Regions from separate parts of the Paenibacillus sp. FSL H3-0469 genome, predicted to be linked through region 2. Evidence: riboswitches for the same ligand, from Rfam matches in the RefSeq annotation. Region 2 holds a riboswitch; each other region holds the start of a gene.

Region 1 (7,912 bases), 770 kb from region 2:
GGCGGAAGTGTCGAGTAATATTGGTATTGTTCGGTAATGTTGTAGTTATTACAACTTAGGTCCGCGCATCTCTGGTTATTTCGTGAGATTGTTGCAGAGAATGCAGGATTTAGCGTGCTTAATCGCTTGGATGAGAGGGAATCTTGCATTTCGTACAACAATTGATAAGTTTGATCCCTTTTATAAGGGGAATGTTGTATTCTGTGCAGTAGTTTCACTAATTAAAAACAGAAAACAGGCATCCGGCAGGGCGGGTAAGCTCTGCGGATGCCTGTTTGCCTATGAATATGTGTATAGGAAGGAGGGGAAGGCTGCGAGCGGAAGGGTTAGCCTTCCAGCAGCAGGGATTCCGGGTCCTCCAGCAATTCCTTGACTCTGACCAGGAAGCTGACCGCTTCTGATCCATCCACGATCCGGTGATCGTAGGACAATGCGATGTACATCATCGGACGGTTGACCGTGCGCTCCTCATCCAGCGCGATGGGGCGCAGCTGAATCTTGTGCATGCCGAGAATGCCGACCTGCGGGGTGTTGAGGATCGGTGTGGACAGCAGGGAGCCGAACACTCCGCCGTTCGTGATCGTGAAGGTTCCGCCCTGGAGCTCCGGCAGACTGAGCGTATTGGCGCGCGCCTTGGAGGCCAGCTCGCCGATCCGCCGCTCGATCTCTGGGAAGCTAAGCCGGTCGGCATCGCGGACGACCGGTACAACCAGGCCTTCCTTGGCAGCTACGGCAATACCGATGTCATAATATTTCTTCAGCAGGAGATCTTCCCCGTCGATCTCGGCATTCAGCATCGGGTAAGCCTTGAGCGCGCCGATGACGGCCTTGGTGAAGAAGGACATGAAGCCGAGTCCGACCTCGTGCTTCTCCTTGAAGGCATCCTTGCGGCGCTTGCGGATGTCGAGAATGGCGGTCATGTCCACCTCGTTGAAGGTGGTCAGCATCGCAGCCGTCTGCTGCGCTTCGACCAGGCGGCTGGCAATCGTCAGCCGCCGCCGCGACATGCGCTTGCGCTCGGTGGCTTTGCCGTCCTCGGCGTGCGGCGCCTTGCCCGCAGCCGGCGGCGCGGGCTTCGCCGGCTCCGGCCGTGCAGCCGCCGCCGGAGCCGCCGGCGCAGCGGCCTGCGGCCCGGCTGCGCCATGACCATCTACATCGGCCTGACCGATCCGGCCGATAGGGTCGCGGGCACTGACCTCGCCGAGGTCGATGCCCCGCTCCCGTGCCAGCTTGCGCGCCCCCGGCGAAGCCAGGGCCGCAGTGCCTGCCGCCGCACCTTCGGCGGCGGCTGGAGCCGTTACCGCAGCGGCCGGTTCAGCCGCTGCGGCACTTGCGGCAGCAGCAGGCGCGCTGCCGCCCTGCGGTGCGCTGTCTGCTGCTGGCTTGCTGGCAGCACCAGCCCCGGCGGCGCTGCCGATGATGCCGATGGCTTCGCCAACGGCAACGTTCTCGCCCGCCTGGCGCAGGATGGAGGAGATGACGCCGTCCTCCTCCGCACTGATCTCGAGATTGACCTTGTCAGTCTCAAGCTCGGCAAGCACATCCCCCTGGCCGACAGTGTCGCCCTCTTTAACCAGCCATTTGTAGATCGTTCCTTCGGAAATCGATTCGCCCAAATCGGGTACTTTTATCTCGGACACAGGCCGTACCTCCCCAAATATAGTGGTGTGCGTGATATTGGATGACCGCCTTGCTGTGCTCAGGAAGACGGTACAGGTGCTTGCACTGCTGCATTCAATTTCAGGGCTTCCCGGACAATGCGCCGCTGCTCGAAGCTGTGGACATCGGCGTAGCCGCTGGCTGGGCTGGAACGGTCCGGACGGCCGATGTACTGGACAGTGACCTTCTGCGGTGCGATGGCGCGCAGCCGGGATTCGGCATACGTCCACCCGCCCATATTCTTCGGTTCTTCCTGCACCCAGACGATCTCCTCCAGCGAGCTGAAGCCGCTAAGGTGGGCGCCAAGCTCGCGTTCCGGGAACGGATAGAGCTGTTCCATGCGCAAAATGTGCAGCCAGGAGAAGTCCTGTCCGCGCGTTGCTTCCAGCTCCGTCTGCAGGTCGATGGCCACCTTGCCGCTGCATACCACGAGGCGCTTTACGGCTTCCGGCTTACTGCCGAGCAGCGGCTCGGGAAGAACCGGCTGGAAGGTGCCCGAAGCGAGGTCCGCTCCGGCTGAGGTGCTGCGCGTGTTACGGATCAGGCTCTTCGGCGCCATGATGACCAGCGGCCGGGCATCCGGTTGTCCGCAGAGCGCGGCCTGACGGCGGAGCAGATGGAAATATTGCGCAGCGCTGGTCAGGTTGGCTACAGTCCAGTTCTCCTCGGCGGAGAGCTGCAGGAACCGTTCCATTCTGGCGCTGGAGTGCTCCGGTCCTTGACCTTCATAGCCGTGAGGCAACAGGATTGTCAGATTGCTGCGCTGCGTCCACTTGGCGCGGCCGGCAGAAATGAACTGGTCGATAATGACCTGAGCCGCATTGGCGAAGTCGCCGTATTGAGCCTCCCAGATAACGAAGGTCTCCGGTGCGAACACATTATAACCATATTCGAAGCCGAGGACAGAGGCCTCGGACAGCGGACTGTTGTAGACGCCGAATGAAGCGCCGGCATCACTCAGCTGATGCAGCGGAGAATAGAGTTCACCGTTCTCGCTGTCATGCAGCACCAGATGACGGTGGGCGAAGGTACCGCGCTGTGAATCCTGCCCGCTGAGGCGGATCGGCGTGCCATCCTTCAGGATGGTAGCGAAGGCAAGCGTCTCTGCCAGAGCCCAGTCCACCCGCTCGCCGTCATTCAGTGCATCCTTGCGGCGCTGCAGAATCCGTTCCAGCTTCGGATAGACCTTGAAGCCGGCCGGTACGCGCAGCAGCTCGCGGTTAATCTCCTGCAGCCCGGCCAGCGGGAAGGCAGTCGGACGCTGCTGGGGACTGTCGTTATCCAGCGCGACGGCGGTTTTGGACTCCGCATTCTTCTGTTTGCCTTCCTTCATCTGGTCAAAGGCCTGCTGAAGGACGCTCTCCGCCTCCGCAATCATGTTCTTGACATCATCCGCTGTGATTACCTTCTCACGCTCCAGGCGTTCAGCATAAGCGCGGTACACCGTAGGGTGGTTCCGCACTTTGCCGTACACAATCGGCTGGGTTGTCTCGGGATCATCCATTTCATTATGCCCGTGGCGGCGGTAGCCGATCAGATCAATCAGGAAGTCCTTCTTGAACATATGGCGGTAAGCACTGGCCAGACGGACTGCGGCAATACAGGCTTCCGGGTCATCGGCATTGACATGCACGATTGGAATTTCATACCCTTTGGCCAGGTCGCTGGCATAATGGGTGGAGCGGGAATCCTCGCTCTCTGTGGTGAAGCCGATCCGGTTATTGACGATAATATGCACAGTACCGCCATTCTGATAACCCTGCAATTTGCCGATATTAAGCGTCTCTGCGACAATGCCCTCTCCAGGGAAGGCGGCATCGCCGTGCATCAGCACAGCCATAGCCTTGCTTGTGTTCAGCTTAGGCAGTCCCGGAGCGTTGCGCTCTTCCTGTGCGGCGCGGGTGAAGCCCTCGACGACAGGATTGACGAATTCAAGATGGCTCGGGTTATTGGCCAGCGTGATCCGGGTGCGAACGGTCTCGCCTTCGCGGACGGCACGGTCAGCCCCGAGATGGTACTTCACATCACCGCTCCAGCCGTAGGTCACGCCCATGGAGCCTTCCGAAGGGAACAGCTCCTTGTTCGGCGAGTGATGGAATTCCGAGAAAATAATATCATAAGGCTTGCCCAGAATATGAGCCAGCACATTAAGTCTTCCGCGGTGGGCCATGCCCATCAGGATATGCTCTGCGCCGTCATGCGCGGCGGCCCGCACAATCTCATCCAGCATCGGCACGAGGGCATCATTGCCCTCCAGGCTGAAGCGCTTTTGGCCGACGAAGGTCTTGTGCAGGAAGGTCTCGAAGTGCTCCACCTGAACCAGCCGCTTCAGCAGCTCTTTGCGCTCTGTATTATTCAGCGGGGCAGGGGAGGTCATCGATTCCGCCTGGCTGTTGAGCCAGCGCAGCTCGCGTTCATCATGTACATGCCCGAATTCGTAGGCAATGGTCTGGGTATAGGCCTGGCGCATTCTGTGGACGGCATCCATCGCGGTATGCACATCCGCAGGGGCATTATCCCAGATCAGCGAAGCAGGCAGAGCATTAAGATCCTCGCGGGTAAGCTCGTAGGTCTCCAGCTCCAGCCATTTGGCCATCGGGTTCGTGCTGCGCTCCAGCGGGTCAATGTCTGCGGCCATATGGCCGTATATCCGAATATTGGCGATCAGCTTCGAGGCCTTAACAGCCTTCTTGAGCCACTGCGCATCTGCTGATACGGCAGGGCTCGGAGCCCTCTCGGCATCGGGTGCCAGCGGAGGGGGGCCGGATACGGTGAAGAGATCACGGTAATGTTGTTCAACAGAAGAGGGGTCCTTGACAAATTGCTCATATCTTTCTTGGATGTAGCCCAGGTTGGGGCCGTAATATTTGCTCCATACTGTGTCGTTATAGGGCTCTTTGACTGCCATGAATAGGTCCTCCTAACGGATAAACTCCACGCGAGGCATCCAGTGTGCCACTTGGCGGAGCTGCAAATGTTTGCGGTTTCATTCTCACCTTATTGTGCTACTTTCCGGCGGGGTAATCAATTCATACTTTCGGTCAATCCGTTCGCAATTTGGCATGATTCATTACAGTATTCATACGGAACTATCATAAATAAGCAAAATTCCCCTCCGCTTCTTTTGCTTTTGTTAATTCTTAAGTGCTATCTAACTATAAATTCCTATCACAGTCCGTCATCTATACAAATGGGTAATTGTCTCTATACGAGGTTGCGCGCAGCGGTAAGGCGGAGCAGTTAGAGTTCCCTTTAGTATATTTAAACTATTAGCTAGGGTTTGAACTTGGGACTGGAAATATTTATACAAGACGCTGGCAATTTCAGCTAAGTTTCCTCACATTTTATCATAAAAAAATTCCAGAAAACGACACACTAATCGCGCATGATCTTGTATAATGTTATTGCGGAGAACGGTTTCATCGATTCTTGCCAGATCCTTTCATGATGGAGAGGGTCCAGTTAAAGGTAAACCTGCCGAAAGACAGGGGCACAAAGTCTCGGATCTAAAGTAGAGATACTACAAAGTAGCAATACTACTATGATGGCCGGACTGCCTGGGGACGCGAAAATTCTAGGAGGAGATTTCTTGGATATGTCCAACCAGGGGAATGACGAGCTGCAGGCAGTAGATCTGGATTTAGAATGGGTGCACTTGCTGATGTCTGCCAAGCAGGCGGGGATCGCGGCGGAGGAGATCCGCCGGTTTCTAAGTGAGAAGGCGCTCCAGGCGATGTAAGGCGGTCATCATTGTTCGGATACATACAGAAAAGGCACAGCGTCCGGTACGCTGTGCCTTTTCTGTATGCCGCTTGAAAGCATGCCTTCGCCGAAGGCGGCCTCCCTGCCGTGCGGAGTCTTCCCTGTGACATACAATGCTGTGTTTAGTTGTCCTTTTGTTCCATGCGCCATTTCTGGTAATCGAGGAATTCCTTGAATTCACGTTTGCTTATACCGGAGGCCATAGCCTCCTGAACCAGCCGGAACCATTCCCCGTCCAGGGCCTGTTCTTCCGTCTCTGCCAATCCGCCATACAGCAGTGCATGAATGGATACCTGAAGCGCGTCAGCGATTTTTTCGATGAATTGAATGGAGGGGTTGGATTGAATATTCCGTTCCACATTACTGAGGTATGATTTCGCCACATCAGCCTTATCCGCAAGCTCGGATAGCGAATAGCCCTTCTCCAGCCGGAGTTTGTGGATGCGGCTTCCCATAGTATCTGACACGATTACAACGCCCTCCGTACTTTTTTGGTAAAAGATAAGAAGTGATATGCTTCGCGCTATACCGTATCCCTATCTCTCTCGCGGAAACGGCACCGCCCGTTCATAGGAGGGACGGCAAAGCCGTTTTCACTTGTCAGTATAACAAAAAACCGCAAATCGGACAAAATCATTGAGCCGGCAGCCTGTAGAAAAGAAAATAGCACACCCGGCCCGGTTGGGGAAGGATGTGCTGTCTTGATGGATTCCTGATCTACTTGGCTTCTCCCACTCCTTGAAGAGCATCGAAGGTCCAGTTCAGAGCTAAGCCGTCACCCTGAAAAATGTTCTGATCGAGCGTATTGTCCACGAACTCGAAGGCGATCTTAAAGGTCTTGGAACCGGCTGCGGCAATCCCTCCCGGCAGGATACCTGCTGCTACGAGATCGTAGCTTGGGGTGTTCTTCAGATCCTTCAGGGAGATCTCGGACAGCACATGACCGCTTAGTGAACCGCCGGTGTACGAATTATCCAGGAGCTTGACCTTGAAGTGGTCTCCGAGATCCTGGCCCGCATTGTCGCCCTTGGCATCGGTTACGGTGTATGTGGTAGCGAGCTTGAGGAATTTGATATCCAGTGTGCCGTCATTGGACAAGGTAAAGGTGCGGACGGTGTAGTCTCCCGGCTTCAGATTCGTCAGCGCTACCGGAGTATTGAAGGAGGAGCCGAGCTTCAGCGTACCTGCGGCGAAGGTTGCGGTGCTTGTGGCTGTGGAGCTGAAGTAAGCGAAGGTGCCCCCGCCGATTAAAGACAAGCCCAGTGCTGCCGATGCTACGCCAAGACCCAATGTTTTTTTGATACCCATGATTGATTTCCTCCTCGAATGGTTTGTTTTGTTGGTAAATTATTTGAGACTGCCTTTTTCCTGGTTGGCTTCAAAATTCAGCGTCAGCGCAAGCGTATCGCCCTGATAATAGTTCTGCGGCTGGAGGGTTTCCTTGAAGGCAAACTGGATAGTCAGGTTATCCGAGGTACCGGCTTTAATGCCGGATTTCTCTCCGCCTAAGATCGCTCCGACAATTCCCCGGGCCACGAGATCGGGACTCTCTTTCTCCAGATCGGCCAGCGAGATGACCAGGAGCGGCAATTCTTGCTTATCCTTGTTCGCGAGGAAGGTCACAATAATATCATCCTTGAAATTATGGGAGCCGTTGTCTCCCAGAGCGTCTGTAATAGCCGATGAGGTGTGCAGTACCACTTTGGGAATGTTAAGCGTCCCGTCATTTATAAGCTTGAAATCTCTTAAGATGCTGTCTCCCGGCTTGAGGTTGCTGAGATTAACAATGACAGAGGGATCAGATTTAAGTGATAAAGTTCCGTTGTTAAAAGAAGATGAAGAAGTAGAAGTACTGCTGAAGTAAGCGAAGGTGCCTCCGCCGACCAGGGTCAAGCCTAATGCTGCCGATACAACTCCGAGACCTAATGTTTTTTTGACGTTCATTTGTTCATCCCTCTCTTAATGAGTCTATTGGGTGCATAGCCGGTGCTTCCGGCAAGCTGTATTGTGGCTCCGCGTTTCGTAAACGGGAGAGGACAATCGGTCATTGTACAAGGTCAGTCAAAGTATCAGGGGTGCCGGCGCTGGCTGCGGATGAGGAGACATTTTTCTTTTCCAGTGCCGCAACGGCCTTCCAGGAAGAATACAGCGCGTAGAGGAGCAGCAGCAGTCCGGGAATAATCATCAGCACTACGCTTCCGGCTTTGGAGACTGCGAAGCTCATGGCATAGCCCACATAGGGTACGGTTACACCGGTGTACTCACCTACTACATTCGTGGAGCTGACGGCTGCTGTGTCGGCGGCATCATTATTGTCGCCCTTGGTGGTGTAGCTGGCTTCCCCCAGTGCATTGTTCAGCTCGGCATCGACCACGCGGTGGGTGATCAGAATATTATCGGGATTCAGAAAAGTGATCACATCGCCTTTCTGAAAACGGGTCATGTCCCCGCCCGGCTTAATGGCTACAATGGAACCGGTCTGGATGCCGGG
Region 2 (7,912 bases):
CAACCGTCTGCAAATGAGGCGCGATTGTCTTACCCTTGCTGTTCAGCCACTCGGCTATAGCCAGATTGACCGCTTTGGAACGGTTGAACAGGCCCGGTTCGTTATCCACCTCGTAATACTGGAAGTACGGGCTGTACTTCTGGAAATAATCCGTCAGCTTCTTCTCCGCATCCTCCGGCAGCGTTCCGTCCGCCTTCAGCTTGATATCGCCTGTGTACAGATAGAGCGCTACGGCCTGCATATTGTAATCCTTCAGGACCTTATAGTACTCCTCCATCTTCTCACAGGAACGGCCCACATCGCTGGCACAGCTGGTTCGCATGATATTGCCGCTGTAGGCTACGCCCAGCCACTTCATAATATAGGGCAGATGCGTAACCGCCCCCTCGTCAAAATAAAACTGCTTGTTATTGACCACCGTCCCGGTCACCGTATAGCTGCCGTGAATCGGCTCCTTAATCGGAGACTTCAGCGCCTCCAGACTGAGATTATCCCATGTCCACCAGTTGTACTTATCCTCAGCTTCTGAGGAATAGATTCCCCTGGCCGTCCGCAGCGTCAGCTCGTTGGTGCCGCTGATGAGCTGCTCTTTGGGAATGTACAGCTCATAGGTTTTGCGGAAGTCGTATTTGCTGCCTGTTCCGGCAATCCCGGCGATCTGAATGATGCCTGAGAGCTGAGCGTTGGAGAATACGCTCATCTGGGGTACGGATTTGTACGCATCGATAATGCTGACGCGAAATAAGACCCCGTGCTCCGGGATCTTATCCAGCTCATACTGAATCCGCAGCTCCGGGTTGGTCTCCCCGTGCAGGCCGGAGGGAAGGGACTTCAGCTCTGCCGACCTGGCAGTGGTTGAGGCTATGCTGAGCGTCTTCTTCACCCCGTTTGACCCTGCCGCCTTGAACTCATCGGCAGAGCCGTCATGCTTGCCAAGCTTCCATAGAACCGTTCCTTCCGGCATCTCAGGACCGGCATCCTTAGCCGCTGACAATGAAGACAGATCTACATCCGCTTCACCGTCCTTCGTCCCGTAATCTCCGAAGATAGAGACGGACAACAGAACCAAGATGATCAGTGCTGCAAATTTTAGTAGCCTGTGGAGATATTTACCGGGTTTCTTTTGAACTCTAGTCCTCATTCCCTTGTCCTCGCTTTCTTCCGGAATTCTATGCTGTACCGGGATAACGTTACGCTTCTTCTGCTGCGGAGCTTCCTTAAGGAAGCGTCAGTGCACTCTGGGGAATTATCATCTGCTTCTGGCTCTGGCTTCTCCACATCAGACTGACGCTGGCATCCCCGCGGTTCTCGTAATACTCTACCTTGATGGCGTAGGGGGTATTTGCAGAAAGTGTGATGCTGCCCTCCTTGCCCGTGCTGCTCTGATTCTTCCAGCTGTCGATCAGGAGCTTGCCGCCGATCCATACGCGGATGCCGTCATCCGAAGAAGCGGTGAACGTATACTTTTCACTGTAGAGAGGCTTAAGGGTCCCGGTCCAGCGTACCGAGAATGCATCCTTGGGCAGGCCGTAGGCCGGTGAATTGCCATGCCAGTTGAATTGAAGGGTGCTGTCGTTACGGGTAAGCAGCGGTGTGCCGGACAGGTCCATATTGCCATAATACTGGCCCTTCAGGCCGTTCCTTGAGCTTACAGCCGCCGCATGCGTTTTGGTACCCACCGCGAGCTTATAGTCCTCCCGCGATACCGTGTATTTATGATTCATGAAGCTTTGGATTTTTACGGGCGGATTATTCTCCACCAGCATCTTGCCCCATGTCATCGTATATACCCATTTGCTTTGTTTTTGAGACATGATGACAGGGTCTGGAAGCTCTCCGCTCTCCCCGATGCCTATTGGTTTGCCGCCTGCAAGCTTCAGGAGGCTGTCATAATAAGACTGCTTGAAATCATTGTCGTAAATGTCGGCGGCCAGAATATCCACCTTGGCGGTGCCGGGAAAATAGGCGGCATACGGCTCAGACGACTTGTTGGGGGCATTCGGATTCCACACCCACAGCAGATTGTTCAGCTTATGCGTCTTCACCATGCGGTCATAGACCAGGTCCCAGAGCTTCGCAAAGTCATCCTTCTGCCCCCACCAGAACCAGCCGCCGTTCATTTCATGATAGGGCCGCCATAACACCGGAACTCCGGCATCGCGCAGCTCACCCAGATACTTGGCCACTTCATCCAGCTCAGCAACCAAAGCCTTATACTGCGGCGTTCCGGGAGTGACGTACTGCTTGAATTGATCCTGGCTAAGCGGCTTCTGCACATTGGTCCATACCGGCGCGGTTCCCGGCAGATTCTGATGGAAGGTCATGGCGACAATGCCGCCGCCCTCATGCCATCGTATGGCGCTGTCCACGACAGCCTGACGCTGTCTGGCAATGGTCTCCTTAGACTGGTTGCCTATGGCTCCCAGCTCATAGCCATGCAGAACGGCATAGCGGCCGCTTGTTGTGCGGAGCTTATTATTGAATTCATCGGGGCTCTCCAGGTAATCATGCTGGCCGGATATCATCCCCTTGCCGCTAAGATTACTAAGATAGCTTAACAGTGCGGAAGCCTCCTTGGAGGCCGAAGGATTAATGGGCTTTATGGGAGCGGGGGCGGCAGGTGCCGTAACCTTGGCGGCTGCGGGCAGACTGCGCCCTTCCCCCCATGGAAGTAATGAAAGGATAAGGATTAGAGGAAAAATAGTTGTATATAGCCTGTACTTACGGTAAGTGTTCAATGTAATCTCCTTTCTCCAGCCACACTCTCAGGCAGGCCCCGGAGGTTAAGCCTCCCGGATTATCTGCCTTTCTATAGCTTAGTAGCCCTGCTGGTAAGCAGGGCCATTAAGAGTGGCTTACAGGATTTATAATTGTAACGTCTTAACCAGTAACAGCGCCAATGATGAACACAGCTGCGGACCTTATGAGCTTAGGAAGCGGACGGGAGGAACAGCGCGCTTGCCGGAACGGTACCTTTGGCTTGGCTCGGACTCTGCCACATTAGCCGCGCTTTTGCATCCCCTTGATTCTCATAATACTCTACCTGAATATCATACAGCTCGCCTGCGGTCAGGCTGATGCTGCCCATGCGTTCGGTGCCGCTCTGCTTCACCCAGCTGTCAATCACAAGCTCACCGTTCACCCGTACGCGGATACCGTCATCAGAATGGGTATAAATCTGATACGTCTCTGTGTACAGCGGCTTAATCTTGCCACTCCAGCGGACAGAGAAGAAGTCTACGCCGATAGCGGCATCCGGCGAGCCTTGGCGCCAGTTGAAATCAAGCACCGCATCGGTGCGCACTGCAGCGGGTTCGCCCGATAGCGTCATGTTATTGAAGTATTCCGCGTACAACCCATTGGCAGCAGGGACTTCTACCGGCAGATCCACCGGTGTTGCTGTAGGAGAAGGAACGGGAACAGGAGCCGCTGTCGGCGTTGGCGTAGGCACTGGTGTCGGTGCTGGCGTCAGTGTTGGTGCTGGTGTTGGCATTGGTGTCGTTACTGGTGCCGGCGTTGCTGTCGGTGCTGGCACTGCTGTCGCTGCTGGTACCGTTGTCGGTACTGCTGTTGCAGCCGGAGCAGGTATGGATGTGTTGCCTGCTCTGGAGAAAAGTGCACTTGAAGGTACGGTTCCCTTCACCTGGCTGGGGCTCTGCCACATCAGATGGACATTCGCATCGCCTGCATTCTCGTAATACTCTACCTTGATATCGTATAGTTGCCCGGCAGTCAAGGCTATGGTTCCTGTGCGGGCCGTTCCGCTCTGCTTAACCCAGCTGTCAATGACGGCTGTACCGTTCACCCACAAGCGGATACCGTCATCCGATGTAGTATAGAACTGATAGCTCTCACTGTAAGCCGGCTTAATCTGGCCGGTCCAGCGGATCGAGAAGTAATCTACGCCGAGTGCGGCATTAGGAGTACTCTGACGCCAATTGAAGCTGATGACATCATCGTTACGGACCATAACCGGTGTTCCCGAGAGCGTCATGTTCTTGAAGTATTCTCCAAGCAAGCCATTCTGGGCAGGCTTACTCTCCGGATCACCGGAGGTTGGGACCGGCTTCGGCGCAACGGTTGGCGCCGGTGTTGCGGTTGGCGCCGGTGTCGGCGTTGCGGTTGGCGTCGGTGTCGGTGTCGGCGTCGGCGTTGCTGTAGGCGTCGGCGTTGCGGTTGGCTTAGGAGCCGCCGCCGGAGCAGACCAGGCCTTATATTGGTCACGGGTCAGTGTGTAGCTGTCATTCATAAAATTCTTGATCGTAGCTGTGCTGTTATTCTCGTAGAGCATCTTGCCCCAGTTCATCATAAACACGTAATTCTGCTGATTCAGCTTCAGCTTCGAGATGTTCGGCATTTCACCATTCTCGCCGATGCCGATCGGTTTGCCGCCAGCCAGACTGGTCAGATCATCATGATATTTATTGGAGTAGTCGTTATTATATATATCTGCTGCCAGCACATCCACTCTGTCCGCACCCGGATAAGTCCGCGGATAGGGATCGGAGTTTGCATTAGGCGCATTCGGGTTCCATACCCAGAGCAGATTATTTAACTGATGAACGTTCACGAACCGGTCATACATAATATTCCACAGGGATGTAAAATTATCTTTCTTCCCCCACCAGAACCAGCCGCCGTTCATTTCGTGGTAAGGTCTCCAGAGGATCGGAACCTTAGCATCCCGCAGGCTTTTCAGAGAGACAGCTACTTTATCCAAATCGGTGATCAGAGCATTATACTCTGGCGTTCCGGGGGTTACGTATTTGTTAAATTGCGCCTGGGTGATTGACTTCTGCACATTGGACCATTCGTACTTGGTGCCCGGCAGATTCTGGTGAAAGGTCATGGCGACAATGCCGCCCGCTCTGGACCAGTTCGTCGCACTCCAGACGATATTTTTGCGTTGTGCAGCTACTCCGCTCTCACTCTGCCCACCGATTGCTCCCAGCTCATAACCATGCAGTGCTGCGTATTGTCCGCTTGTTCCCTTCAGCTTGTTGCTCAGCTCATCCGGACTCTCGAAATAGTCATGCTGGCCTGTAATGATTCCATTTCCCGAGATACCATACAGATTATTCAGCAGCTTGACCGCCTCCGCTGAGGCGTTAGGGTTCACCGGCGCTCCTTCAGAGGAGGCAGCCTTGACGGTGGAAGGGGCGATTCCCAGTCCCACAGGTACAGCAGACAATACCACGGCCAGCGACAGCACAGCGCAGAGCAAACGAGACTTACGGTAAGTTTTCACAATATTCTCTTCCTTTCGGTAGCCAGGCTGCCACTCTTGCGAAGGCCCTATAGCTTTGCGTCCCTGTCTTTCGATCAGGTTTGCCTTTGTCGTTTTGGAAGGATCAATCCCTCTTACCGTAAATTATCGTCTTTATGCAATTTTTTTGTAGAGCAAACGCGAATTTTTCCGAATAAATAGTTCCGAGTACCTGTTTTGATTCTGTAACAAATGGTTAAATAGATAAGTTAGACCTACGAAATGAACTGATGTAGCGCTATATCCTCCCAGTCCAGAGTAATACGGATATTATCTTCCTCTACCAGCTCCGACCCCGTCTGCACCTCAATGAACTCCACATCGGTAAGAGCAAGAATGGCATGCTTGGTCCCTTCCGGTATCCGCACCACATCTCCCGCCTTCACCGTATGCATCTTCTCATTGATGACAATACTGGCTTCCCCGCTGACGAAGGTCCAGATTTCACTGCGTTTGTGATGCAGCTGATAGCTGATATTTTTACCCTCATTGATGAAAATCCGCTTGGTCAGCACCTCGTTGCCCTCATCATATTTCACATAATCTATCACCTTGTAATGACCCCAGCGGCGTTCCTCGTACATCGGTCTTTGTTCAAAAGACTTCAGCACTTCCTTGATCCGCGGACTCTCGGTCTTGTGCGTCACCAGAATACCGTCCGGGCTGGCGGCGATAATCAGATCCTTCGCCCCGATCACGGTAATCGGAATATCCAGCTCGTTAATGAGACAGGTGCCTTCGGAGTCTGCTGTTACGAAGCCTTTACCGACATGGTTGCTGCTCATTTCTTCGGTAAGGGTGTTCCAGGTACCCAGGTCCTTCCAGAATCCGGCGTACGGCTGCACGACGATGTTCTCCTCTTTCTCCACCACTTCATAATCGAAGCTGATGGACGACAGCAGCTTATACTGCTTCTGCAGCTCCTCGTAATTCAGCGGCAATCCTTTGCGCTGCAGGATATCCAGCAGGTAACCCAGACGGAAGGCGAACACCCCGCAGTTCCAGAGCGCGCCTTGGCTGATCAGCTCCTCGGCCTGCACACGGTCCGGCTTCTCCTGAAAGTGGCTGACCTGCAGATAACCATTCGCTCCCGCATCTGCGCCGGTTGGAATAATGTAGCCGTATTTCTCCGAAGCATGCTCGGGAACTACGCCCATCAACGCCAGGTTCGCCCCGCTCACCAGCATGGTGTTCTCCAGCTGCAGCACCGTTTCGAAAAAGGAGGATTCCACGTATGGGTCCACCGGCAGAATCGCCACGGTCTCGCTTGGAGACACCCCCGCGATGGAATACAAATAGGCCGCCGTCAGCGCAATGGCCGGGAAGGTATCCCGCCGCTCCGGCTCCACGATGATCGGCACCTCGCTGCCGAGCTGACTCTGGATCATCTCCACCTGGCTGCGTCCGGTCGCCAGATAAGAGGACCCGGCCATGCCGTTCTCCTCCAGCTGTCTCCATACCCGTTGTACCATTGATTCCGGTTCACCTGCCGGACTTGCCAGTACCTTCAGAAATTGCTTGGAGCGTGAATCATTGGACAACGGCCAGAGCCGCTTGCCGGAGCCGCCTGATAGAAGTACTAGTTTCATAGTGAACCCTCCGTATCGTATTGTTATTGGGTATTTCTTATTTCGGCTGTGTGTTAAAATCCCGCCTGTTATGAGGGTCGCTGCAAGGAATTTTGGGCTTACGGCCGCTGTTGTCTCCAGATGTTGTTGATTATATTGCTTGCAGCAGATAACATCCGGAGACAAAGGCGGACGCTAACGCTCCTACAGCTCCAAAATTCCTCTCCACTCCATTTCATAACCGGCTTTACTTTTTATATCCGCTTCGCCCGCAGGCGAAGCTCCCGGCTAAAGATCCGGGTATTGCCGCTTGTTGTAGCGGCAAGGGGGCCGGGCTGCCGCTATATTGTTCCAGCGGCGAAAGATTCAAAGGCTCAGAGGCTCAAAGACTCTTAAGTGCCGCTTGTTCCAAGGCGTCACCGCTGAGTTAGCGGCTGGAAAGAACAAGAGTATAGGACAAGAGAATCCAAGACAATGGAATTCAAGACCGGAATTCAAGACTCTTGTGCCAAGGGCTCGCCGCATAAGTTTGCGGCGGCAGAAGCTGGTTAGTTTAAGTACAGGCACTTGTGCTCTTCATTTGCTCATTTAGCCAACATTCGAGAAATCAGGGGCACTAATGCTCTTCATTTCACCATGCAGCCCACTTCCGGCGCATTAAAGGGGATTTATACCTCTCTTTTCAACGCACAGCCCACTTCCGGCGCATTAAAGGGGATTTATCCCTCTCTTTTCAACGCGCAGCCCACTTCCGGCGCATTCAAGGGGATTTATCCCTCTCTTTTCACCGCGCAGCCCACTTTCGGCGCATTCAAGGGGATTTATACCTCTTATTTCACCGCGCAGACCACCCCCGGCGTGGCGCGTTCAGCAAGGCTGAGCCGGCCTTACACCGCGCCAGCCACGCTGGCGGAGAATCCGCTAAGCCCGCCCATCTGCGGGCGGCCGACAGAGATGTACTCGAGGCCGGTGCCTTCGATTTGCTCTTTGCTATAGACGTTGCGGCCGTCGATCAGCACCTGGCGGCGCATGGTTCCGGCGAGCTGGTGCAGGTTGATCTCCTTGAACTGGCTCCAGT
Region 3 (7,912 bases), 3.8 Mb from region 2:
ATGAACAAGCTGCAGCCGTACTTCACCCTCGGCGAGAAGCTGGGCAGCTTCGCTACTCAGATTACAGACGGGGCGATCCGCGAGATCCATGTGGAGTATGCCGGTGATCTCTCGGATGTGGATACCCAGCCGCTTACCCGTTATGTCGTCAAAGGTGTGCTCACCCGCCACTTCGCCGGAGATGTGAACATCGTCAACTCGATGCATCTGGCGAAGACCCGTGACGTGAACGTAGTGGTGACCAAGGCTTCCAAAACCAAAGGCTTCACCAATCTCATCACGGTAACACTCAAGGCTGAGCATGATGAAGAGCGTCTGGTTGCCGGTACCCTGCTGCAGGGCTACGGCGAACGTATCGTTAAGGTCAACAAGTTCCCGGTCGATATTGCTCCTGAAGGCCATCAGCTGGTCATCTCGCATAACGATAAGCCGGGTATCATCGGACTCGTCGGTACTCTGCTTGGCGAGAACGGCGTCAATATCGCATCCATGCAGGTTGGCCGTACCATCATCGGCGGAGCCGCCATCATGCTCCTGACCGTTGATAAGGGTGTGCCGAAGGAGGTCCTGGTGAAGCTGGCCGGACTGCCGGAGATCAACACCGCTGAGGAGATCATTCTGCTCTAATTCTTATTTCTTCACAATAAAACACTCTTCGGGAGTGCAGGCCCCAGGCTGCGCACTTCCAAAGAGTGTTTTTGCATTCTGACTATGAAATTTGGTAGGCCGGCACCTGCCGGCCGTCGGTGTCCGTAAAGCCATATTTCCGTGCCAGGTCCCCAACCTTCTGTGGAACACCCGTCATGGATATCACTTCAGGATCAGCAGCAAGCGCTGCAACTGCCCGTCCGATATAGGCTGTTGATTCGGTGGTCCTCAGCCCCTCCTCCTCCTGCCAGTGTTCTTCATCTGTACCGAAGCTGTCCAGGACCAGCTCGGTCCGCATCCAGCCGGGAGAGACGGGGATCACTGCGATGCCGTCCGCAGCCACTTCTAGGGATAATCCGTAGGCCATGCGCACCAGCGCATTTTTGGACAGATCATAATAGAAGTTTCCGGTGTATTTATACTCATCCCAGAAGGTCGTATGAACGATTAATTTACCCGCCCCCGTTCCTTCGCTGCGCATTAGAGGTATAGCATAATAATTGGTCATTAACTGTGCCCGGACCCCGGCAGTGAACATATGATCCCAATGCTGCACCGGCTGCTCCCAGAACGGTTCATTCCCGATAGCGAGACTATTGCCGCCCCAGACGTTATTGACCAGAATATCCAGTCTGCCCTGCTCTGTGCTAATCTGCCGGATTACAGCTTCTGTCTCGCTATCATTCGTATGATCACAGCGGATCACGGCTCCGTCCCCGCCTAACCGGCGGATCTCAGCCAGCACCCCTTCAAGCGTTCTTGCGTGTGCCTGCGGCATACCGGCATTCCTGCCTGTAGTGTATACATAGGCGCCAGCCTTCGCCAGCTCCAGCGCAATGCCTCTGCCTGCCCCCCTGCTCCCTCCTGTTACCAATGCCACTTTCCCTTGCAAATTAGTCATTTGATCCGCTCCCTTTCGTCTATCATGCCCGGATTAGAAGATCATTTGCGTTAATCCGTACTCTTGTCTAATATATACCTTATACATGACAACCATTGACATATATAAATAATACATTTTAGGGAGGCAGCTGAATGAGAGCGGATCGCCTGATCACTATTGTTCAACTTTTACAGAGCCGCGGGAAAATCAGCTCCAAAGAGCTGGCACAAACGCTGGAGGTATCCGAACGCACGATCTTCCGGGATATGGAGGCGCTCAGCTTCTCCGGCATTCCTGTGCTGGCGGAGCGCGGCCGGGAAGGCGGCTGGAAGCTGGCGGAAGGCTACCGGAATTCGCTGAGCGGAATGAACACCAAGGAGATTGCCGCGCTGCTGGTGCCCGCTGATCCGGCGATTCTGCGCGCTCTGGGCATTCAGGAGGAATTCTCCTCGGCCGCCCGCAAGCTGCAGGCCGCTGCTACCAGGCAGCCCCTAACCCCCTTCAGCTTCCTCAGCCAGCGGATTCACATCGACGGAGCCGGGTGGCATTCCTCCGGGGAGACCTATCCCTGCCTACCCGCTTTGCAGGAAGCCTTATGGGAGAACCTCAGGGTGAGCATCACCTATCTGCGCGGGGAGGACGCTGCCGAGCGGCTGGTTGCACCGCTGGGACTGGTAGTCAAGCGCGGCGTCTGGTACTTGGTCGCGGGGCATGACAGCGAGCTGCGGACCTACCGGGTCTCCAGAATCACTGAGGCCAAAGTCACAAATGAGTCTTTTGAGCAGCCTGAGGATTTCGTCCTGTCTGAGTACTGGGAGACCTCCACCGCCGCGTTCAAGTCTGCCTTGCCCCGGTATCCCGCCAGCCTGCTTGTCAGGGACCACACGATGAAGGAGCTGCAGCGGGAACGATACGTCGCCCTGTTGCACCAGGAGCCTTCTGAGGCCCCTGGCTGGATCAGGGCCGAGGCCGAGTTCAACACGCCGGAGTCTGCGTGCCGGATCATCTTGTCCTTGGGTCAAGGCATCAAAGTGACCGCACCGCCTGAGCTTGCAGATACGGTTGCTTCGGCTCTGCGGGAAGCGGCAGCATTATACGATTTTTAATAATAGACCAAATGCACTAGTATCCCCTATAATATTACAATACACATTATTCTTTATAGGGGGACTTTACATTATGGACTGGATGAACAAGCTGCCGTTGAAACAAAAAATCGTCACCGGATGTTACTTGGTGGCCGCTTTATTCGCTGTCCCTGTCTTAATCACGCTAATCCTGATGGACAGGCTGCTCGTCGGCATTATTCTTGTCGCCGTCCTGGCAGCGCTGACATACCCGCTCGCGCGCTTCATTGAGAGAACGCTTACATCTTCATTTGAGGATATCTCCAATGTGACGCACACGATTGCCAAAGGCGACTTCACCAGCCGTGCCGACGAGAATGGCTCCATGGGCGACATTAGCCGCTCCTTCAACACCATGATTGACAAGCTCAAAAAAATCCTCACCGATGCCTCACAGATTACCCGTCAGGTTATGGACGCCAGCCGCGGGATTGAAGACAAGAATCAGAACCTGAAGTTTGTAATGGCTCAGGTGGCCTCCTCCTCCAATGAACTGGCTCTAGGTGCTAACGAAATCTCGGTGGATATCGCTGATATGACCGAATCGATCAAGGATATCGAAATCAAGGTCTCCAATTATACGAATTCCACCAAGGAAATGAATAGAAGGTCTGTACATACGCTGGAATTGGTAGAACAGGGACGGCAATCGGTGGATACCCAAGCCGAAGGCATGCGCAAGAACATCCAGGCTACCCAGAAGGTGGCGGATACGATTGAAGCCCTATCGCAGAACGCACGCGGCATTACGATGATAACCAAGACGATTACCGAAATTGCCGAACAGACTAATCTGCTGTCGCTCAATGCCTCTATTGAAGCTGCCCGCGCAGGCGAGCATGGCCGGGGATTCGCAGTTGTTGCCCAGGAGGTCCGTAAGCTGGCCGAGGAATCCACCGCTTCCACCAAAGAGGTGTTCGGACTGGTCCGCAGCATTGAAGCGGATATCAAGCAGGCCATCGATAATATCGCCATTAACGAAGAGGTAGTTCAGGTACAGAATGAGATGATAACAGAAACGGCTAACATCTTTGCTCAAATTGTGCATAGTGTCCAATACATAACCGAGCAGATCGCTTCCTTCTCCGCAGAGAGTGACCTTATGCTGGAGAGCGCACTCAAGATCTCCGGGGCAATCGAGAATATCTCAGCCATTACCCAGGAGACCGCCGCAGGGACCGAAGAGGTATCCGCAGCGATGAACGAACAGATTCACGCGCTGCAATCCGTGGCTGAGGAGACAGAGAAGATGACCTCCGCAGTCTTCAACCTGCAAAAAACAATTCATATTTTCAAATTCTAGCTCCGGCACAATGAGACACGCGCCTGCGGAAATACTGCGGGTGGTGTCTCTTTTTCTATGCAAAAATCAGATTGTTATGTAATATTCACAAATTGTTGAAATTGTGCATAAGGGTAAAAAATGTGTTTTGCACTTCTTTACTATAGTCGTTCTATTGTCATAGCTTGTCTATAAGTCAACAGCTCACATATCCGTTACTTAAGTCCTATCATTTAATTTTGCAATGCTGTATATCTAGCGAATTCTTAACATTTTGCAGTACCTCAGGATTGTAATGAGTCTTTATGCTTACTCTCCATAATAAGGGCCCGAAATTTTCATTTGCATTTTAAGACTTTAGTCTTCCAGGGACAACCATTTTCAAAAGTTTGAAATTCCAAATATTTAGCCATTTCAACTCCTGAATATTCGCCAAATTCCGAGTTTCTTCTCACTGGGGTTATTGACAAAAGAGGAGCTAGGAATATATTGTAAAGGAAAATTCTCCAAAGATTGATTTATAACCGCATACCGGCAAAATTCACCGAAAGGGAATGACGCAAAGCCATGGATCTACAGTCTCATTTCTGAAGTGGGATCATGACAGCCAGGTTGCTGAAAAACTGTGAACGCCTTAGGTTTCGCGTTTGATTATGGTGATTCGTGCAACAGACCTGTGCTCCAATATTGAGTACAGGTTTTCTATTGCTGACTTATACAAATAACAACATGCGGGGTGGATGTTCTGAAGACAGTTGCAGATTATATGGCGGAAGCATTGCACAATCTGGGAGTCACTCATTCTTTTGGAATCATAGGCAAATCTATTTGCCCCATCGCTTTGAAAATGGTTGACTACGGCATAGAGTTCATCCCCGGCCGGCACGAATCCAGCTCCGGCTTCGCCGCTGGCGGTTATGCTCTGAAGACCGGCAGCCTCGGGGTAGCCTTCGGCACTTCCGGTCCGGGCGGAACGAATCTTCTCACCGCTGCAGCGCATGCCAAGGCCAATAATCTTCCCGTCCTCTTCATCACCGGCCATCAGTCCATCAAGGAGCTGGGCATTCCCCAATGCCAGGATTCCACTTCTTATCTGGCTGATTTGGCGGATATGTTCCGGCCGGCCACCCTCTTCAGCAAGCTTGTTGAACGCGGCGATCACTTCAGCACGATTTTCAACCATGCCCTATCCATCGCCCTCGGTGACCGGAAAGGTCCGGTCCATCTCTGCATTCCGTTTGATGTGCAGACAGAGCGGCTCGCGGAATGCCGGATTGTTCTGCCGGAGCGCGAGGGACTAGTCAGTTATCAGAACTATGACCGGGTCATCTCGGCGATTAATCAATCCGTCAGCCCTCTGATCATTGCCGGTAAAGGCGTCAACCGCTCCGGGGCCCATCAGGAACTGGTGCAGCTGGCCGAAACCTTCAACATTCCTGTAGTCACCTCTCCAGGCGGCAAAGGCGCCATAGCTTATGATCACCCGCTCTACCACGGTCCTGTCGGCGTCGGCGGCTCCCCGCACGGCGATGAATTGCTGAACAACAGCGACCTGTTCATTGTTCTGGGCTCCCGTCTCAGCGATATGACTATCTGTAACCTGAAGCCGGAGAATCATCCGCAGCAGCTGATCCAGTTCGATGTAGATCCAACCTTTGTCGGCAAAATACTCACCTCATCCACCATCGCTGTCGGCGGAGACTTAAGGGACAACCTGGCACTGTATCTTCAGAAGCTGGACCCCTCTGCGGTCACCAAGCATGAAATTAATATTTCCAATGATTACAATGACGAGCTGCCCGTGCTGGCGGGACTATCTCTGGCTTCGGTAATGAGCACGATGAGCGAACAAATCCCCTACAACAGCAGCGTGTTCGTAGATGACGGCAGCCATGGGTTCAATGCTGTGAAATGGTTCAATGTCCGCAGGCCCGGCAGCTTCATATTTGATGCCTACTTTGCCTGCATGGGCAATTCAATTGGCATGGCCATCGGCGCCAAGACTGCCTCTCCCGGAGAGACCGTCTTCTGTATAACCGGTGACGGCTGTTTTATGATGCTCGGTGCTGAAATAAACACGGCCGTTTGCAAGGATATTCCGGTGATTTTCATCGTGGTGAACAATATGCAGCTGGATATGGCGCTCAAGGGCATGGAGAAAACGACCGGCCGGATTGACGGTACGATCTTCGAGGTTCCGATGGATGCTGTGAAATTCGCCGAATCATTGGGAGCAGCCGGCTTCCGCTGTGAGACGCAGGAGGAGTTCGCCGCCGCAATCCGCGAGGCTATCGCGCTTAACAAGACCTCTGTCATTGAGCTGCTGACTGACCGTGATGAGATGCCTCCCACGGCTCACCGCACGCTGGATCTTACGTAAGGAAGCCGTATTCGCACACATTTTCTAACCTACTGTCAGGAGGTCAAAAGCATGAAGCAGAACATGAACAGCGGACTCGATCATTTCACTGATCTCTCAGGAGATTACGGGGCCAAAGCCCTGGCTCCGATCAAAGAGCATTTCCCGGAATTAGCCGAGTATATCATGGGCAACGCCTATGGTGATATTTTTCAGCGGACCACAATTGGCTCTGACTGGAAAGAGATCGCGGTGATCTCGTCTCTGATTACGATGGGGCAATATGAGCAGTTAGGGGTTCATTATGTAATGGCGCTCCGCGTTGGCATGACCATCGAGCAGATCAAGGGGGTGCTGCTGCATCTAACTCCTTGCGTCGGTGCCCCCCGGGTGATTTCAGCCTTTAATGTGCTGCTGGATACCCTGGAGGAGATCAAAGAAAAATCTTCATAAATCTACAATTTTCGACTTTTGATTGCACATTTCAGTATGATCTGGTTATAATGAAGGCAAAATATCCCAAATCCAATTGCGATTTTGTCGAATAGAGTCGCAGAAATGAGGTTTTGGAGGTATTACAAATTACACTTAGGGAGAGATCAACATGGGACAATTTATTTTGAAGACAGACACTGCGAAGAAAGTAATCAATATTGAGCTGGAGGGAACTTTTTCTAACGAGGACGGGCTCAAATCTATACAGGCTTACCAGCAGACCATTAACCCGATCAGCCCTGCTGAATATGCATTAGAGATCGACTGCCGCAAGTTGAATGTAACGGCTCCTGATGTTGTACCGCTGCTTGAAGGCTGCTTCATCATGTTCAAGGCTGACGGCTTCCAGAAAGTGAGTCTTACCCTTGAAAATAACCCGATCCTCAAAATGCAGCTGGCACGTCTGGGCCGCAAAGCCGGACTTGAGAACCTGGAGATCACTTCAACCGTACAAGCTTAACAATTACAATTTAAACTAAAATCCGCAGCATGAAACGCACATATTCATTCATTGTTCTGGCTGCTAACGCCGGAAGAGAGTTTTGTAAGAAGCAGATTCGTGAGAAGTATAGCTAACAAAACTTTAGGAGGTCTGTACTATGGCGGGGATTCGCATTAAGGACATTGATATCTACCATCCAGACAAAAGAATCGGCAATGAGTTTTTCATTCAGCATTTTGATGACAAAGGTATTGATATCCGCGGACTGCTGGCTACTCTGGGCCGTGAAAACCGCTACAGCATCGACAGCCCGGATGAGAACTCCCTGACAATGGCTTTTGAAGCCGCAAGTAATGTTCTGGAGAAGACCGGTCTTACCGGCCCTGACATTGACCTGATCGCTTATGCAAGCCAGACCCCTGAATATATATTTCCTACGAACTCATTGATGATTCACCGCCTGATTAACGGGGCTTCGCATACCATCTGTATTGACAGCAATGCCAACTGTGCCGGAATGACCGCCTCCGTTGAGCAGGTCAGCCGCCAGATGATGGCGAACCCGAGAATCCGCCGCGCTCTGGTCATCGGCTCTGATTACGTGGCGCCTCATGCGGACAAGAATGATCCGGTATATTACGCGAACTTCGGTGATGCCGCTGCGGCGGTCATTCTG

Evidence for each region. Region 2 has a riboswitch for cyclic di-GMP ahead of NSS83_RS25025 (PA14 domain-containing protein). Riboswitches for the same ligand answer to the same signal wherever they lie in the genome.
Region 1: linked by a shared signal. The riboswitch ahead of NSS83_RS21815 (anti-repressor SinI family protein) and the one ahead of NSS83_RS25025 (PA14 domain-containing protein) in region 2 are both predicted to bind cyclic di-GMP.
Region 3: linked by a shared signal. The riboswitch ahead of NSS83_RS07750 (thiamine pyrophosphate-binding protein) and the one ahead of NSS83_RS25025 (PA14 domain-containing protein) in region 2 are both predicted to bind cyclic di-GMP.

What each region holds. Positions count from the first base shown of each region.
Region 1 covers NZ_CP150302.1:4,941,089-4,949,000, forward strand. Annotated here, with positions in the region: gene odhB (2-oxoglutarate dehydrogenase complex dihydrolipoyllysine-residue succinyltransferase) at 327-1,640, opposite strand; gene NSS83_RS21810 (2-oxoglutarate dehydrogenase E1 component) at 1,700-4,567, opposite strand; cyclic di-GMP riboswitch class I at 5,117-5,220, shown strand; gene NSS83_RS21815 (anti-repressor SinI family protein) at 5,255-5,398, shown strand; gene NSS83_RS21820 (helix-turn-helix domain-containing protein) at 5,544-5,876, opposite strand; gene NSS83_RS21825 (TasA family protein) at 6,139-6,729, opposite strand; gene NSS83_RS21830 (TasA family protein) at 6,769-7,365, opposite strand; gene NSS83_RS21835 (signal peptidase I) at 7,466-7,912, opposite strand, start outside.
Region 2 covers NZ_CP150302.1:5,710,797-5,718,708, reverse strand. Annotated here, with positions in the region: gene NSS83_RS25035 (discoidin domain-containing protein) at 1-1,003, opposite strand, end outside; gene NSS83_RS25030 (glycosyl hydrolase) at 1,218-2,738, opposite strand; gene NSS83_RS25025 (PA14 domain-containing protein) at 2,930-5,248, opposite strand; cyclic di-GMP riboswitch class I at 5,263-5,343, opposite strand; gene NSS83_RS25020 (sugar phosphate nucleotidyltransferase) at 5,482-6,855, opposite strand; gene NSS83_RS25015 (UDP-glucose/GDP-mannose dehydrogenase family protein) at 7,722-7,912, opposite strand, start outside.
Region 3 covers NZ_CP150302.1:1,741,009-1,748,920, forward strand. Annotated here, with positions in the region: gene serA (phosphoglycerate dehydrogenase) at 1-627, shown strand, start outside; gene NSS83_RS07735 (SDR family NAD(P)-dependent oxidoreductase) at 710-1,549, opposite strand; gene NSS83_RS07740 (YafY family protein) at 1,684-2,637, shown strand; gene NSS83_RS07745 (methyl-accepting chemotaxis protein) at 2,711-3,961, shown strand; cyclic di-GMP riboswitch class I at 4,464-4,560, shown strand; gene NSS83_RS07750 (thiamine pyrophosphate-binding protein) at 4,677-6,320, shown strand; gene NSS83_RS07755 (carboxymuconolactone decarboxylase family protein) at 6,372-6,752, shown strand; gene NSS83_RS07760 (hypothetical protein) at 6,904-7,254, shown strand; gene NSS83_RS07765 (3-oxoacyl-[acyl-carrier-protein] synthase III C-terminal domain-containing protein) at 7,394-7,912, shown strand, end outside.